One region of the Peribacillus frigoritolerans genome, then DNA from elsewhere that is predicted to be linked to it. Evidence: riboswitches for the same ligand, from Rfam matches in the RefSeq annotation. Region 1 holds a riboswitch; each other region holds the start of a gene.
What was found. A riboswitch is a leader RNA that binds a small molecule or an ion and turns the genes downstream of it on or off. The one in region 1 is predicted to bind thiamine pyrophosphate.
Positions count from the first base shown of each region.

Region 2: it holds a riboswitch for thiamine pyrophosphate, as region 1 does, so the genes downstream of both, tenA (thiaminase II) here and ABOA58_RS20080 (ABC transporter substrate-binding protein) in region 1, are expected to answer to the same signal.
Region 3: it holds a riboswitch for thiamine pyrophosphate, as region 1 does, so the genes downstream of both, thiC (phosphomethylpyrimidine synthase ThiC) here and ABOA58_RS20080 (ABC transporter substrate-binding protein) in region 1, are expected to answer to the same signal.
Region 4: it holds a riboswitch for thiamine pyrophosphate, as region 1 does, so the genes downstream of both, tenA (thiaminase II) here and ABOA58_RS20080 (ABC transporter substrate-binding protein) in region 1, are expected to answer to the same signal.

Region 1 is NZ_CP158190.1:4,099,748-4,103,961, reverse strand. It holds gene rarD (EamA family transporter RarD) at 1-282, shown strand, start outside; gene ABOA58_RS20085 (protein-glutamine gamma-glutamyltransferase) at 345-1,172, opposite strand; TPP riboswitch at 1,487-1,596, shown strand; gene ABOA58_RS20080 (ABC transporter substrate-binding protein) at 1,731-2,726, shown strand; gene ABOA58_RS20075 (thiamine-binding protein) at 2,738-3,022, shown strand; gene ABOA58_RS20070 (ABC transporter permease) at 3,019-3,801, shown strand; gene ABOA58_RS20065 (ABC transporter ATP-binding protein) at 3,785-4,214, shown strand, end outside.
Region 2 is NZ_CP158190.1:1,519,261-1,523,474, forward strand. It holds gene thiD (bifunctional hydroxymethylpyrimidine kinase/phosphomethylpyrimidine kinase) at 1-503, opposite strand, end outside; gene thiW (energy coupling factor transporter S component ThiW) at 472-993, opposite strand; gene tenA (thiaminase II) at 1,009-1,698, opposite strand; TPP riboswitch at 1,788-1,892, opposite strand; SAM riboswitch class I at 2,050-2,154, shown strand; gene ABOA58_RS07535 (Fur-regulated basic protein FbpA) at 2,329-2,517, shown strand; gene ABOA58_RS07540 (aspartyl-phosphate phosphatase Spo0E family protein) at 2,771-2,953, shown strand; gene ABOA58_RS07545 (GNAT family N-acetyltransferase) at 3,022-3,528, opposite strand; gene ABOA58_RS07550 (GDSL-type esterase/lipase family protein) at 3,748-4,214, shown strand, end outside.
Region 3 is NZ_CP158190.1:4,716,609-4,720,822, reverse strand. It holds gene ABOA58_RS23240 (histidine phosphatase family protein) at 1-282, shown strand, start outside; gene ABOA58_RS23235 (HAD family hydrolase) at 418-1,206, shown strand; TPP riboswitch at 1,323-1,437, shown strand; gene thiC (phosphomethylpyrimidine synthase ThiC) at 1,573-3,351, shown strand; gene ABOA58_RS23225 (DUF3231 family protein) at 3,643-4,152, opposite strand.
Region 4 is NZ_CP158190.1:2,397,864-2,402,077, forward strand. It holds gene ABOA58_RS11765 (2-keto-4-pentenoate hydratase) at 1-335, shown strand, start outside; gene ABOA58_RS11770 (MFS transporter) at 361-1,722, shown strand; gene ABOA58_RS11775 (hypothetical protein) at 1,795-1,983, opposite strand; TPP riboswitch at 2,224-2,353, shown strand; gene tenA (thiaminase II) at 2,489-3,172, shown strand; gene ABOA58_RS11785 (ECF transporter S component) at 3,187-3,771, shown strand; gene ABOA58_RS11790 (ABC transporter ATP-binding protein) at 3,784-4,214, shown strand, end outside.

The DNA of each region.
Region 1 (4,214 bases):
TTGCTGTTGGTGGGCGGCGGGATTGCCACGGCATTGCCTCTTTTATATTTTGCAAAAGGGGCGGAGAAGATCCCGTTATCGATGCTTGGCATTTTTCAGTATATCGCTCCGACCTTATCTTTATTGATCGGGGTATTCGTCTATCATGAAAGTTTCACGAAAGCACATCTTTTAGCCTTTTTGTTCATATGGTCAGCCTTGGCTGTTTATACACTATCCATAACGAAATGGGGTCAGGCAAGTGCCCGCAGGTTCAAAGGCAAAGGGAATATTGGTGCGTGAAAAGAAAAAATGCTTGGGAGATCTCTCCCCAAGCATTTTTTTATGCATATAAAACAAAAAGGTCATGAAAGGTATATCTTCGAACCTATTTCAGAAACAATACAATTGGAAAGGCTGACAGGACAGTGATCGGGCTTTGCTCGGGGGATATTTAGTTGAAATTGTCTATAGAAGGAACTATCCAGGAAAATGATATGTGTTGTCAAGAATGCTGATATGGTGGCGTACGGCTTTCTATTGCTATTTAATTCATTGATGATTCCCTGTGCAGTGGTAATCCCGATCCCGTGGCCATAAAAGAGGTTTCTCCCTAATAATATGGCATTTTCACCTTGCCATTCAGGAGTTGTCTCGTCATGATCAGGGTTTATGAAGTAAACGCAATCCCCTGGTAAATAATCCCGTCCTTGGTGAATGATAAGAGCCATATTCCTTGGAGGGCGAAAGTCATATAAAAATAGGTCTGAAAAAAGATAGTCGAAATTCCTGGGGCCGATTAAATCCAAAATCGCCTTTAAAAAAGTGACGACTATTGCTGTCCCGCATTCGAAGGCATAAAGCCTTCCATTCATGAAAATGTCAACAAGCGCAGCATGAGGGAGAATCCCTGGCTGAAGGGTAAAGGTGCCATCCTTTGAAAGGTGCCAATATTTTTGATTGGATTGAGATTCCTCAAGTGTGGAAAATTCCGGACCACTTTTATCCAACGCAATAGCTGCCTCTATGACTCGGTTCCTCAGCTGTATCTCGAAATTAAAATCCCCAAAGTTCCGGTATTCAAAAACGTTAGAATCTTCCGCCAAGCATTGAAGAGTTTCAAGTGATTTGGCAGATGCTGTACCTGGTTGGATTTGACTGACATCTAACCATTTGTGATTAATCTTTATCATGATCATATCCACCTTTTGCTTATGAAATTAAGGGTTTAATAAAACCGGTAAACAAAAATGTCTACAGGTAATGCTCATTATATGAATGCTTGCAAAGAAATGACTATTTGATAAGTGTCCGCCACCGTTGCAGCCAAGAATGATTAGAAAGGAAAGAGGCAGAATTATTTTGCTTTCAATGATTTTCGTTCCAAAAGATGTTTTGCAAGAAATCCTAAAGTGCCAGGAATACCTTTCCAATTAGTGAGAAGAAGCAAATTAGTATTCCTTTTTCCCTATGAATTGATATAATGAGAGAGAAAAGTTCATATGTGCGAGAAATGTAGGGGGGCCAGTACTGCTGGCTGAGATTGCATCCTTTAGATGCTGACTCTTTGAACCTGATCTGGATGATGCCAGCGGAGGGAACATATTATTACTGATTTTCTGTTTTGTATGTTAACGTCCGAATTCATCTTCGGGCGTTTTTTGCTTTTTTATCCAGTATTTGAATAGAACCTGGAGCCCCATTATGGTTCCGGCATATGGATCTTATAAGATGTGTAGGAGGATAATGACTTGAATAAATTCTTACCACTGTTAACTTCGTTGTTCCTTTTGGCTGGATGCGGTGCAGGCGGAACTAATGAAAAAGAAGAAGCATCTAAAAATGAAGAATTAAAAAAGGTATCGGTCGTGCTCGATTGGACACCGAATACAAACCATACAGGATTGTATGTAGCCAAGGAAAAAGGTTATTTTAAAGACCAAGGTCTTGATGTGGAAATTATCATGCCAGGTGAAGCTGGAGCGGATAAGCTTGTCGCTTCAGGAAAATCTGAATTTGGCGTGAGCTACCAGGAGGGCATAACGCAGGCCCGCGTGCAGGGCGTGCCGATTGTTTCGGTTGCTGCCGTCATCCAGCATAATACCTCTGGATTCGCTTCCCCTGAGGCAAAGAACATTAAAACTCCCAAGGATTTTGAAGGGAAAACGTATGGTGGCTGGGGGTCTCCGGTTGAAAAGGCCATTATTGATTCACTAATGAAAAAAGAAAATGCGGATGTAAATGAAGTGGATATAGTCAATACAGGAGACATGGATTTTTTCACTTCGGTTAAAAGGGATATAGATTTTGCCTGGATTTATTATGGATGGACAGGCATTGAGGCTGAGTTGCGAAATGAAAAGCTTAATATGGTTTACTTAACCGAATACTCAGATAAGCTTGATTACTATACGCCTGTTTTGACTACAAATGAAAAGATGATAAAAGAAGATCCCGAAACTGTTAAAGCATTCGTTCATGCAGCATCGAAAGGGTACCAGTTTGCGATTAAGAATCCTGCTGATGCAGCAGACATGTTAATTAAGTCTGCGCCGGATCTTGATGCAAAACTAGTTAAGAAAAGCCAGGAGTGGCTTGCAGCCAAGTATCAGGATGATGCTCCGCGTTGGGGTGAACAAAAACTGGAAATCTGGAAGAATTACAGTGATTGGATGACTGAAAACAAGCTTCTTGAAGGTGATTTCGATCCTGAAAAGGCATTTACCAATGAATTTTTACCAAAATAGGAGGAAATACAATGGCCAATTCATTAATTAGTATACAAATTATCCCTAAAGGGGAAAATGTCATCCCTATGGTCGATGAAGCAATCAAGATCATTGAAGAATCAGGTGTCAAGTATGAGGTTCACCCGCTTGAAACGACAATGGAGGGCGAGCTTTCCGAACTTTTTGCCGTGATAGAAAAAATGAATGTAAGAATGATTGAAATAGGATCGCCGAATGTCATTTCGCAAGTGAAAATATTATATCAGCCAAGCGGGATTACGATGGATACGTTAACGGAGAAATATCGGGCATGATCGGAAGGGGAATTTGGAAGAAGGGGGCTCCCTTCTTTCTTTTATTATTGTTGCTGATAGTTTGGGAGTCAGTGACAGTCTTATTGAAGGTTGAAGAATGGCTGCTTCCCGCTCCATCGGCCATTTTCATAGAAGGAATTGAGTCGTCGCGCAATCTTTACGGACACCTTATATCCACAACCGAGCTTGCGTTGTCGGGCTTTTTTATTGGAAGCTGCATCGGCTTATTGGTTGCTGCAACCTTACACCTATTTCCAGGTGTGAAGGACGCGGTTTATCCTCTGCTCATACTATCACAAAATATACCTATCATAGTTTTGGCCCCGCTTTTGGTGATCTGGTTTGGCTTTGGCATGCTGCCTAAGTTAATCGTGATTTCGCTTGTATGTTTTTTTCCGGTTGCGGTTGCATCATTGGACGGTTTTCGCCAGACACCATACGAACTTAAGCATTATTTCAAGATGATGGGAGCGGGAAAGAACCAGTTATTTTGGAAGCTGGAATTTCCCCACTCAATCCCGTTCATTTTCTCCGGCCTGAAAATTTCGGCCACCTATAGTGTAATGGGTGCGGTTATTTCAGAGTGGCTCGGGGCAAAATCGGGGATTGGTGTTTATATGACGCTCGCGTCTTCTGCGTTCAGGACAGACCGGGTGTTTGTTGCCATTTTCATCATCATGGGAATGAGCCTGATCTTTTTTGGAATCATCACCTTCCTGGAGAAATACTTAGTTTCTTGGAAGAGAAAGGAGGGCGGCAAGGATGAAGCTGGAAATTAAAGATGTCTCCTATTCTTTCGATGGTAAACAGAATATATTGGAGAATATGAATTTTCATGTGGGTGATGGGGAATTTGTCACGATCCTTGGGCCATCGGGCAGTGGTAAAAGTACATTGTTCCACTTGATCGGCGGTATTTTGAAGCCGGATCATGGCATCATTTCACTGGATGGTAAAAAGATAAATGGTTTAAAGGGCCATATCAGCTATATGCCGCAGCAGCCTTCCCTTTTACCTTGGAGAACGGTATTGGAAAATGTTTTGCTTGGAAGTGAACTTGCTGGGATCAAAGATAAAGAAAAGGCAAAAGCCCTTTTGAGGAAAGCTGGATTAGAAGAGTATGAGAAAGCATATCCGCATGAATTATCAGGAGGCATGAAGCAAAGGGCCGCATTCATCCGGAGTATCTTAA
Region 2 (4,214 bases), 2.6 Mb from region 1:
TTGGGACCCATTTCTTGTATTGAAATGCATGCCCTGTAGAAATCTTGTTTCGTCCGAATCGACAAGCCAGTAAGTACTTCCGCTTCCGGTACATTTGGTGTTACAAGTGTTGCAAGCGGAAGCAAATCCATTTTTAAGGCGGAGACAGCCTTTTCGTCGAGCAAATGGTGGCCGCTTTTGGAAATCATGACAGGGTCAAGGATAACGATGGCAGGCATGAAGGTTTTAAGGGACGCAGCGACTGTTTCCACGATTTCTTTTGATCCAAGCATGCCTATTTTTACTGCATCGACAGGAATATCTTCAAAGATAGCTGCAATTTGGTCCGATATGATAGCTGTTTCAATTGGCTGTACTGAACGGACTTCCATTGTATTTTGTGCGGTTACGGCTGTTATTGCAGACATTCCAAAGACCCCATGTGCAGAAAATGTTTTTAAATCCGCTTGTATTCCAGCACCGCCCCCTGAATCAGAGCCGGCGATGGTTAATGCTGTTTTCATAAAAAAACCCCTTCATATAATTATTTTTTAGAAGTATTTTAAGTAATATGAAAGCTAAAATCGCACCTGCGAATGAACTGAGCATAAAAGCCGGTAAAAAACCAAAAAGAGCCGCTTTTTCTCCTATTAGGAGGATGGCAAGTGGATAACAGGCCAGGGAACCGAGAATGCCGGTCCCGATTACTTCACCTAAACAAGCGAATTTTAAGCTTTGTGTTTTTCGATAAAGGATGGCAGCCAAAAGTGCACCGATCATGCTGCCGGGAAAGGCGAATATTGAACCGGTACCAGACATGTTTCTAATGATGGAAACTAAGAAAGCTTGTGTCACAGCATAAGCAGGCCCCAATAGAACGGCCGTGAGGACATTTGCCAGATGCTGAATAGGAAAGACCTTTGCAAATCCTGCAGGGATGAAAATAAATGAACTGGTCAGCGTCGTTATAGCCGTGATCATGGCAGTTAACGTCAGTTTCTTGATGGGATTCATCATCATGTCTGCGACCTACAGCGGCCAATCCTGCTCATTTTGAACCATATCCCAGAATAAATATTCATATCGGGAAGTAACCAAAAAGTGCTTTTCTAATCTAAGAAGTTCCTTTTCTGGCATGCCTTCCGTCAATTCTTCCAACAATGCGATCAGCCACTTGTGTGCTTCCCCGAATTCAGGTGATGAATAGGACCTTATCCAATCTGCGTAGCGATTGTTTTCCAATGCTGCTCCATTTTGTTCTTTTAGTAGCAAACCGATTTCATAATAATCCCAAGCGCAGGGCAGGAGACAGGCGATCAAGTCTGCCAAAGTCCCATGCTGAGCTGTATTTAGCATGTAACCTGTATAGGCTAGAGTGGTGGGAGTAGGTTCTGTTTCTTCCAATTCCTTGGCACTGATCCCGAATTCGGAAGCATATTGCCGATGGATATCCATTTCCACTTGAAGGGTTTCATTTAAAATGCTCGCAAACTTTGCCATGGTTTCGATGTTATGAGCTTTGATGACACCTAAAGCAAAGAGCTTGGAATAATCCATGAGATAGATATAGTCCTGCTTCAGGTAATAGGCAAATTTCTTTTCAGGAAGCGTGCCGTTTCCAATTGCCTGGACAAAGGGATGTGAATGGTTCCTTTTCCAAATCTCTTTTGCCCGTGCATGAAGTCTATCACTGAATGTTTCTGTTTTAATATTCTCCATTGTTCATCCTCCTTTAGAATGGTTCCCGTTGATAATGAAAAACCCCGTTCCTGAATACGGAACGGGGTAGATGGATATAGTCTGTAAATGGACGATATCATCCACTTCCCTCCGCCGGTATGAGCCGGTTCAGGTTCAAAGGGTCCGGAACTATTTCCATCTCAGTCTTAAAAAAGACTCCCCTAGTGGTGTGAATTGTATGTAATTACTGACATCATATCAGAAAGACAAGAAAATGCAACCCGTATTTGAAGAGAGAGCACATTATGTCCAGGAAAAAAGGGAGAACCAGGTAATTGACTTTTGATGATTATTAGGATAGAATCATTTCTACATCATTTATATATCGAATTCTTATCCAGAGAGGTGGAGGGACTTGGCCCAAAGAAACCTCGGCAGCGGACCCGTTTTGGGAACTGTGCTAAATCCAACAAGCATATGCTTGGAAGATAAGAAGAGCCGTACGGACACTGTCAGCCTCTTCTTGAATTAGAAGGGGCTTTTATTTTTGGAAATAACGTTTAGTGACATAATAGAAAAGGTATATATAATTTGGTGAAAATCAAACAAGTTGATAAAGTTAGCTAACTAGAAGCAGGCTCTAGGATGACTAGGAAAGGAGCCATTTACATGGCAGAATTATTTAAGAGGATTGAACAGAGGAAGGCAAAGCTCATTGAAGAGCTATTGGCCAATGGAGTATACAAAACCTCTGATGAAAGGCACCTTTATGATGCCCCATTAAAAGTGCTCGAAGATGAATATAGGATAGTTATAAATAGACCTAATAACGAGTCACCTTCTGAATGGATGACATAGTAAGCGATGGACTATATTTTGGGTTCTGGGATAAGGTATATGATGTAAGCATTCACAGTCTACACTAGTGGATGCTTTTTTGGGTTTAATAGAAAATGACATAAAATATACATAATTAAAGAATAAAGTAGGTGTTTTGTCACATTTGACCTATAAAATAACACATTTTATTTCTGGAAAATAGTTGATTTTAACTAGTAGTTTCATTATGATGAAAGTGTAAAAAAATTGAATAAATGGGAGGTGGCATATAATGCCTTGCCGTAAGGTAACTATAGAAAGAATTGAAGAAAAGAGACAGGAAATGTTCAAATTAGCAGCAAGTTACGGCTTAACAAGTCTGCTAACTGTTCAAGCCAGTCAAGAATTGGATACGCTATTAAATGCGTTAGCAAGTAAAAGAGAGTCTGAATATTTTTCCCTCCAAAAAGCATAAATTAGCCAATTCGACCTGTATTAATTTGAAAAAGCTACTGCTCAAGGCAATAGCTCTAAAGAATTATATTAAATATCGACACGTTTACCGAGAATGATCAAATCCCGCTCAATGCCATCCAGCTCGGCAACTTGAGGTAAATGTGCCCATTCTTCAAACCCGAATTTGGAAAAAAGCTTAAGGCTCGGTATATTGTGGGCGAAAATGAAACCCAATATAGTCTTAATACCTAATTTTGGACTCAATTCAATTGCCTTTTGAATCGAAATTTGTCCGATTCCTTTTCCCCGGAAATAATCATCAATATAAATGCTGATTTCGGCAGTGAAATTATATGCCGGTCGGCCATAGAAGGATTGAAAGCTCATCCATCCAGCAGTTTTCCCTTCTATAGTAATGATATATAGCGGTCTACTTTCTGAATGATGTTCCTCAAACCATTTAACCCTCGATTGAACGGATACAGGCTCCGTATCCGCCGTGACCATTCTTGAAGCAATTGTCGAATTATATATTTCAACAATTCTGGGTAGATCAGATAGTTCTGCCTCTCTAAACTCTATGTGCTCTTCCATGATTTAAACTCCTAACTATCATTTATTCAATCTCCAGAATGAAGGGTAATCCCGTTTTTTGTTTAAGGGACGGTAAATGACACTCAATCCATTGAAAGTTTTTTATTATCATACACTCTTTACTCTTTATCTGACAATTCCTTTTTTATGTTACGTCTGCAGGTTTTTGGGGTATGTAAAGGATTAAATACTTCTAGTAAAAAGACAGAGGAGAACCAAATGAAAAAATTGTCAGTTTTTTTGATTATAGTACTGGTTATATGTTTTGCTGCATATGAGTTTCAGGCCTCGGAGTCGGAAGATGTGCAAAGGGTGATGGCTTTTGGAGATTCGTTAACCTATGGAAAAGGGGATAAGGACGGGGAAGGATATATAGAAGGCCTGGAGGATGAATTGAATAACCCGGAATCGGAACAAAAGGTGAGTTTTTGGAATTACGGTATAAAAGGCCAGGAAACGGATGGGGTGATGAAACAGCTTGATGATTACCGCATTAAAACGAAACTTGATGAAGCCGATACTTTCATCGTTTATATCGGAACGAATGACTTGATCAATAGTAACGGCGGGGACTTGGAGAAAATCAGTGATCGTAAAATCAATGAGGGTAAACGGGAGTATATCAGCCATCTGAAAAAGATTACGGCAACACTGATAAAGGCAAACGATAAAGCGGATATTCTGGT
Region 3 (4,214 bases), 620 kb from region 1:
CCGCCTCTTAAAGGAAGGGTAAAGCTGCCATTCATCCTTTGGGCCATCTGGATTCGCTGCTGCTCGGTGTTCAACAAGCAGACAAGGGCGGAAATTAAGATCGCAGAGCGAAGGATCAATAAAGTATTGGATGAAGTCTTTGCAAAGGGGGAAAGGGATGTTCTGATCGTGAGTCATGCCGCCCTCATGGTATATATGAGGAAAGAGCTGATCCGACGGGGGTTCACCGGTCCGAAATTCAAGATTGCCAGTAATGGAAAGCTGTATGTATTTGAAAGATGATAAGTGGATAAGGGTTTCCCACTAGAAAAGGTAAGTCATTTTCCGAATAGTTATTCTTTTTTTATTGGTTGTGGTTTATTATTGTAATAGTGTAATTTTTACGAATTCAATAATAGGGAAAGAGGGGTGGACATTTTGCTGAAGGCAGTTTTTTTTGATTTAGATGATACATTACTATGGGATCAGAAAAGTGTAAAAGAGGCTTTTGTGGCCACATGTGAAGTGGCCAAGGAGAAATATGATCTGAATGTCGACGAGTTTGAAGAAGCTGTGCGAAAGGAAGCGCGTGAGCTTTATTCTTCTTACGATACATATGCATTCACACAAATGATCGGAATCAACCCATTTGAGGGGCTATGGGGAAATTTCCAGGATGATCATGATGAATTCAGGAAGATGGCCGGGATTGCTCCGGCTTATCGGAAAGAAGCGTGGACGAGAGGGTTATTGGCATTAGGGATCGATGACCCGGAATTTGGGCTTGAACTGGCAGAACGTTTCCCTGCAGAGAGACGCAAAAAGCCATTTATCTATGAAGAAACATTCCGTGTTCTGGATGAATTAAAAGGGAAGTATAAATTGCTATTGCTTACGAACGGATCTCCTGAGCTGCAAAATACCAAACTTGAAATTACGCCTGAACTGGTTCCTTATTTCGACCAAATCGTGATATCAGGCGCATTTGGAAGAGGTAAACCGGATGCCTCCATTTTTGAGCATGCTTTGGAAATCATGGAGCTTGATAAAGATGAAGTATTGATGGTCGGCGATAATTTAATGACGGATATCCTTGGAGCATCACGGGTAGGCATAAAGTCGGTTTGGATAAATCGCCATGATAAGGAACGGAATGAAGTGATTCCAACCTATGAAATCAAGCATTTAGAGGAGCTCTACCCTATCCTTGAGGGCCTGGGGAATTAATTGACGGCTCTCCTTCAAATAACAAATTTTTGAGAGTTGTAATGAAAATATTAGGTCTTTCAAATTATTTACAGAATGAAAAGGGTGAGATATAGTTATCCTGTAATCAATTAAATTATTCAGACTAGGGGTGTCCAATATAAGTTGGGCTGAGAGAGAAGCGCTTAAGCTTCTTAACCCTCAGGACCTGATCTGGTTCATACCAGCGTGGGGAAGTTAGAATCTACTAAACAATGACATTTCAATTGGTCATTTCTGTAGCCATACTAACGTTAGCCAGGTCTTAAATATGAGATCTGGCTTTTTCGTGCGAAATGGATTGGATTTTGTCCTTTTTAAATGAACTTAAAAAGGAGAAATGAAATCATGATGAGTAATTCAGTAAATGACATGAACGTTTCAATTATGTCCAGTTTTGCCGGGAGTAAAAAAGTGTATGTTGAGGGATCTAGACCCGATATTAGGGTACCCATGCGTGAAATTAAGCTAAGTCCGACTACAGGGTCATTCGGCGAAGAGGAGAATCCGCCTTTACGAGTATATGACACAAGCGGTTTTTATACGGATTCAGAATATCCCATTGATATTCATAAAGGTCTTGCCCCGATTAGACGCAGCTGGGTTCTGGAAAGGGAAGATGTTGAAGAGTATGAAGGGCGTGAAATAAAGCCCGAAGATAACGGGTATAAAAAAGAGTCACGAACCAAAGCAGAAGTTTTTCCGGGATTGAAAAGAAAACCATTGCGTGCAGCGAATGGGCAAAACGTAACCCAGCTCCATTATGCCCGAAAAGGTATCATAACTCCGGAAATGGAGTTCATCTCGATCAGGGAAAATGTAGCCCCTGAGTTTGTAAGAGAAGAGGTAGCTAGCGGGAGGGCGATCATACCGGCAAATATTAACCATCCTGAAAGTGAGCCCATGATCATCGGACGTAATTTTCATGTGAAAATAAATGCGAATATTGGAAATTCCGCTGTTAGTTCATCGATCGAAGCTGAAGTGGAGAAAATGACTTGGGCTACACGTTGGGGTGCAGACAACATAATGGATCTTTCCACCGGAAAGAATATTCACACGACCCGGGAATGGATTATCAGGAATTCACCTGTGCCAGTTGGGACGGTTCCGATATATCAAGCATTGGAAAAAGTGAATGGAGTCGCGGAAGATTTAAATTGGGAAGTTTTCCGGGATACATTAATCGAGCAGGCTGAGCAAGGTGTCGATTACTTCACCATACACGCCGGTGTGCTTTTGCGATACATTCCCATGACAGCAAAGCGAGTTACGGGAATCGTTTCCCGGGGGGGCTCCATCATGGCACAATGGTGCTTGGCCCATCACCAAGAAAGTTTTCTCTATACTCACTTTGAAGAGATTTGTGAAATCATGAAGGCGTATGATGTCTCTTTCTCATTAGGTGACGGCCTCCGTCCTGGCTCCATTGCAGATGCAAACGATGAGGCTCAATTTGCTGAATTGGAAACACTTGGGGAACTGACGAAGATTGCTTGGAAGCACGATGTTCAAGTCATGGTGGAGGGACCCGGTCACGTACCGATGCATTTGATTAAAGAAAATATGGATAAGCAGCTGGAAGTCTGTCAAGAAGCTCCATTCTATACCCTGGGACCATTGACAACGGATATAGCTCCTGGATACGATCATATCACTTCTGCGATTGGTGCTGCCATGATTGGATGGTTTGGAACGGCCATGCTTTGTTATGTGACACCGAAAGAGCATTTGGGACTTCCGAATAAAGAGGATGTTCGTGTAGGGGTCATTACTTATAAAATTGCAGCCCACGCAGCTGATCTTGCAAAAGGCCATCCCCAGGCACGGAAACGGGATGATGCCCTTTCGAAGGCTAGATTCGAATTTCGTTGGAGAGATCAATTCAATCTTTCCCTCGATCCTGAAAGGGCAGTTGAATATCACGATGAAACACTTCCGGCAGAGGGTGCCAAAACAGCCCATTTCTGTTCAATGTGCGGACCCAAATTCTGCAGTATGAGGATTTCTCAGGACATCCGTGATTTGGCGAAGGAAAAGGGTCTGGGTTTTGAGTCGGTAATCGATGAAGGTCTTAAAGAAAAAGCGAATGAATTTAGGAAAACGGACGGGGAAATCTATCTGTGATTCCGACGAGAGGGAGAATTCGATGAATCGGGTAATCCAAATAAAAGTTGAAATGAAACAGTTGGAAACTCAATTGGAACAGCTGAAAAGGGAGCTGAACATTTTTCGCGAGAATTGTAATCATGAATTTGTAAAAACTGATTATAGTCAACAATGCACAAAGTGCCACTTAATCGAAAGTCTGCAATGGTAGTGATTCCTTAATCGTCCTTTCATTATCGGAATTAATCCCTTAATCATGTTGGGCATCCAATCACGATGTCAACATGATTAGGGGATATTTCATTATATTTACATACTTGTTTTATTAATATGAAGAGGAGGAGGGACAAGCCAGCCTTTTTCCTTATTCAATCTTAGGAAGTCAGCACCCAATGCAGCTTTATTCGTATGGAATTGTGCGAACATCTGTGCAATATCTTCTCGGATGCATTGACCCATGATTTGGCTGCAAGCAACTAATCCTGCATTAATATCGATTGATACTGAAGCAGAGATTTCAGGATCTTGAAGACGTGCCCCGACTGGAATATCCTCCAAATTAGCTTTAGGTCTTTCAGGTGGTGACGGAGGCAGTCCTACGTTATTTTCTTTTAATAATGATTCAAGTTGGTCATGTTCCTGTTTCCCTTGATTGATCACTTCAACAAGTAATTTATGCAGGTCCTTGTCGCCAGTATGATTAAGCATAGTTTGATGACAGGCAATCAGCCCTTTTGTAGTTGTAAGAAATGCCCATGTTCCGAATACCTCTCCGTAATGCATAGGCTCTTCTTTCGGATTTCCGCTTAAAATTCCCATAACCATCCTCCTTGAAATTCACTATTTAACGCATTTAAGTTACCCTGAATTCTTCCAAGTAT
Region 4 (4,214 bases), 1.7 Mb from region 1:
TTACCGATGTAGTAGCGGATAACGCATCCTCAGCCAAAATCCTGCTTAGCAATCAAGCTTATTCACCGTATCACACGGACTGGGCTCAAGCAGAAGTTACGCTTTATCAAAATGGTGAAATGCAAAAGAGGGGTCGCGGTGAAGCTGTGCTCGATCACCCGATTCATTCGATTGTGGAGCTTGTAAAAATGATTAACCGGGAAGGACTTTCCATCCAGGCTGGAATGATTGTTTTAGTAGGCGGAATTACAGATGCCGTATCGATACAGGCAAGCGATGAAATAATAGCAGATTACGGTGAACTAGGGAAACTGACATTACATGTTATAGCGTGAAATATGGCAAAGAGGAGGGAATATATTGCGTGAGGTCAATGCTTCGGAAGTGGTAGGTAATAGTAGATTTGGCCGTTTTCATATAATGGTCTTCATGTGGTGTTTGTTCGCAATTACCTTTGATGGATTTGATATAGCCATGTACGGAGTAGGTTTGCCTTTGATGATGGAGGAATGGAACTTGACGCCAGTCGAAGCTGGCGGAATTGCAAGTTACTCATTGTTCGGTATGATGGTGGGAGCACTCATTTTTGCACCTCTTGCGGATAAAATAGGGAGAAAAAAAGTGCTTGCCATCTGTATATGTCTATTCAGTGTTTTTACATTACTTTCAAGTTTTGCCCCGGATCCTGCCTTTTTCTCGGTTATGCGATTTATAGCGGCCTTGGGAATGGGAGGATTAATGCCAAACGTCATCTCCCTAATGGCGGAATACTCACCCAAAAAGAATAAGGTTCTCATTGTAACCGCTATGTACTGCGGTTATTCTATCGGAAGCATACTCGCTTCTTTAATTGGAATGTATGTGATGGAACAAATGAGTTGGAGGGTTTTGTATTGGATAGGGGCGCTTCCCTTGCTGGCACTGCCATTCTTCATGAAGCAATTTCCTGAATCGCTTTCCTATTATGTTATTCGAAAACAAGGAGAAAAGCTTGCTGGAATCCTGAATCGCATTGATCCAGACGGCGACTATAAAGAGTCGGACGATTATGAGTTTGCCAAAGTCCAAGAAAGGGCAAAGGGCTTTCCAGTCAAGAAACTCTTTGAAAATAAGCGCACTCTTAGCACATTTGCGTTTTGGGTAGCTGCCTTTAATTGTTTACTTATGGTATACGGACTCAATACATGGTTACCCAAAATCATGCAGCAGTCCGGATACGGCCTTTCATCCAGTTTATCTTTCAATCTTATATCGGGAATAGGACAAATTGGCGGATCGATAATTGGAGGGTATTTAGTTGGGAAAATAGGCCATAGAAGAGTACTTTTATCCCTCTGTGCCATGGGTACGGTCTGTTTTGTTATATTAGGTTTGACCTCAAATGCAGCAGCATTATATATTCTGATCGCTTTTGGAGGGGCCAGTACAGTCGGCACGATGAATTTGGCCAATACGTATATATCCGAGTATTATCCGCGGGAGATAAGGTCCACCGGGATAGGTTGGGCCTTGGCTTTTGGTAGAATTGGAGCGATTGTTGCCCCAACATTAATAGGATTACTGCTCGCTGCTAACTATTCACCACAAAATGCATTCATGGCCTTCACGGTTCCGAGCATAATGGCTGCCTTGGCGTTACTCGTTGTGAAAGAGAGGTATGGCAGCTATGATAAACTGCAGCTTGAGGAAAATATAAAACTAAAAGCTACATCGAATGTATAATATTGTTCTCTAGTAGATGGCCTATATGTCAGCGGACAGTCATGCAACTGTTCCCTGCCATATAGGCTATTTTTAGAGAATAAAAGATTTCACGAGTAAAGTTGGAGAATTCACGAGTAAACCAGCTAAATTCACGAGTAAACAGGCCAAACTCACGAGTAAAACAGCTAAATTCACGAGTAAAACGGCCAAACTCACGATTAAAGCAGCTAAGCTCATTAGTAAAACGGCCAAACTCACGATTAAAGCAGCTAAACTCATTAGTAAAGCAGCAGAAATCCCATGTAAACATCAATTTCACGAGTAAAACGGCCAAACTCACGAGTGAATTACGTAGCGAAACCCATTGATTAAAGTGCCGTTAAACTGCTGGGTAAATGGGGGTTATGCAAGATTGAAAGGTTAGTAACCCTAAATCATTAAGTTGAAAACTTTCCGTAATACGTTTGACAATTGGATTTATCGTGTTAATATAAAGGCAAATGAAATTTAATATACAATTTGTACCACTAGGGGTGCTTTATAGGTGAAAGTTGATTTTTACCGCAGAAGCTGAGATTAAAGTATGACTTTAAGACCCTTAGAACCTGATCTGGTTTATACCAGCGTAGGGAAGTGGGGTCTGGAACAATACGTTTCTGTATTATTTCAAGTACAACCACTTTCTTTACGTTTAAGAAAGTGGTTTTTTGTTTGCAAAAAAAGGGGTGATAAAAGGTTTTTTTCCGTAACATTTCTTGAAAAATATAATTTGGAGGTAATGGACATGAAGTTTTCAGAGGAAATTCGTCAGGAAGCTGATCATATTTGGGAAGCTAGTTTTAATCACCCGTTTGTTGCAGGAATAGGAGATGGCACATTGCCATTGGAGTGTTTCCGTTTTTATGTCATGCAAGATTCCTATTATTTATCTCATTTTGCTAGAGTTCAAGCTTTAGGGGCAGTCAAAGCTACGGATTTACATACAACAAGCAGGCTTGCGGGCCATGCACAAGGAACATATGAAGCGGAGTTGAAGCTTCATGAGAATTTTTCTGAGAGATTAGGCATCACAAAAGAAGAACGGGATAATTTCAAACCTGCCCCGACTGCTTATGCTTATACCTCCCATATGTATCGTGCGGCATATTCGGGACATTTAGGGGATGTTATTGCAGCTATCTTGCCGTGTTACTGGCTGTATTATGAAATAGGTGAAAGACTGCAAGGGTGCATGCCGGAAGAGCCGATTTATCAAGAATGGATAGCGGCTTACGGAGGGGAGTGGTTCCGCACTTTGGTGGAAGAGCAAATTGCGAGGCTTGATGAGATTGCTGAAAAAGTGACAGACGAAGATAAGGAAAGAATGAAAGAGCATTTTATCCTCAGCAGCCAATATGAATACTCATTTTGGGAAATGGCTTATCGTTTAGAGACATGGCCTGTGCATAAGGAAACACTAGAAGTATAAAGGGGAATGAAACAATGAAAAAAGGATTGAAATTAACGGACATATTGGTCACGATCGTAATTGCGGTAGCATTTGGAATCGTTTATATCCTTTGGGGTTCGATCTATTATTCCGTTAAACCATTCGGGTTACATTTGGATCAACTTATTTATGGAATGTGGTTTATAGCTGGCCCCGTCGCCTTTTTAATTTTACGGAAACCGGGTGTGGCACTTTTGGCGGAGATAGCAGCAGCTTCCGGGGAGTTCTTTCTTGGTTCACCATGGGGGCTGACCGTGCTGTTATATGGGGTGGTACAAGGTTTGTTCGCGGAACTGGTGTTCAGGGCGTTCAAATATAAAAAATTCAATATGCCGGTGGCCGTTTTAGCTGCGATAGCTTCCTGCCTGGCATCAGTTATCATGGATTTTGCATACGGGGAAATAGGTGCGCTTTCTACTTGGAATCTATCGTTATTCATGATAGCGAGGTTTTTGGGTTCCATATTCTTTGCAGGTGTGACTGCTTATTATCTAGTTAAAGTCCTGGAAGCAACAGGTGTAACTAATCTTGTGCGTCCGGTTTCAAATAAAGATTATGCAGAACTGGATCAAAAGTAGAGGTTGAGGGCCATGGAACCAATCGTTTTTGTTGAAAAGTTAAGAATGAAATTTCCCGGTGATGAATCTTTAATATTCAAGGACCTATCACTATCGTTTGATCAAGGAGAAAAAGTGCTATTGTTGGGACCATCAGGATGTGGTAAGTCGACTCTTTTACAAGTGTTAAGCGGATTGATTCCAAATTCTATCGAAGTACCGATGAAAACGGAGAAATTGAAATGCCCTTCTTCATGGGGATATGTTTTTCAAGACCCTGATAGTCAGTTTTGCATGCCATTTGCCGATGAGGAAATTGCCTTCGTCCTTGAGAATCTTTCCGTCCCTAAAGAAGAAATGAAAGAGAAGATTCAAAATCATTTCCGTAAAGTAGGATTGAACCTGGGCCATACAAGTATTGGAACATTATCAGGCGGGATGAAACAGCGTCTGGCAATCGCTTC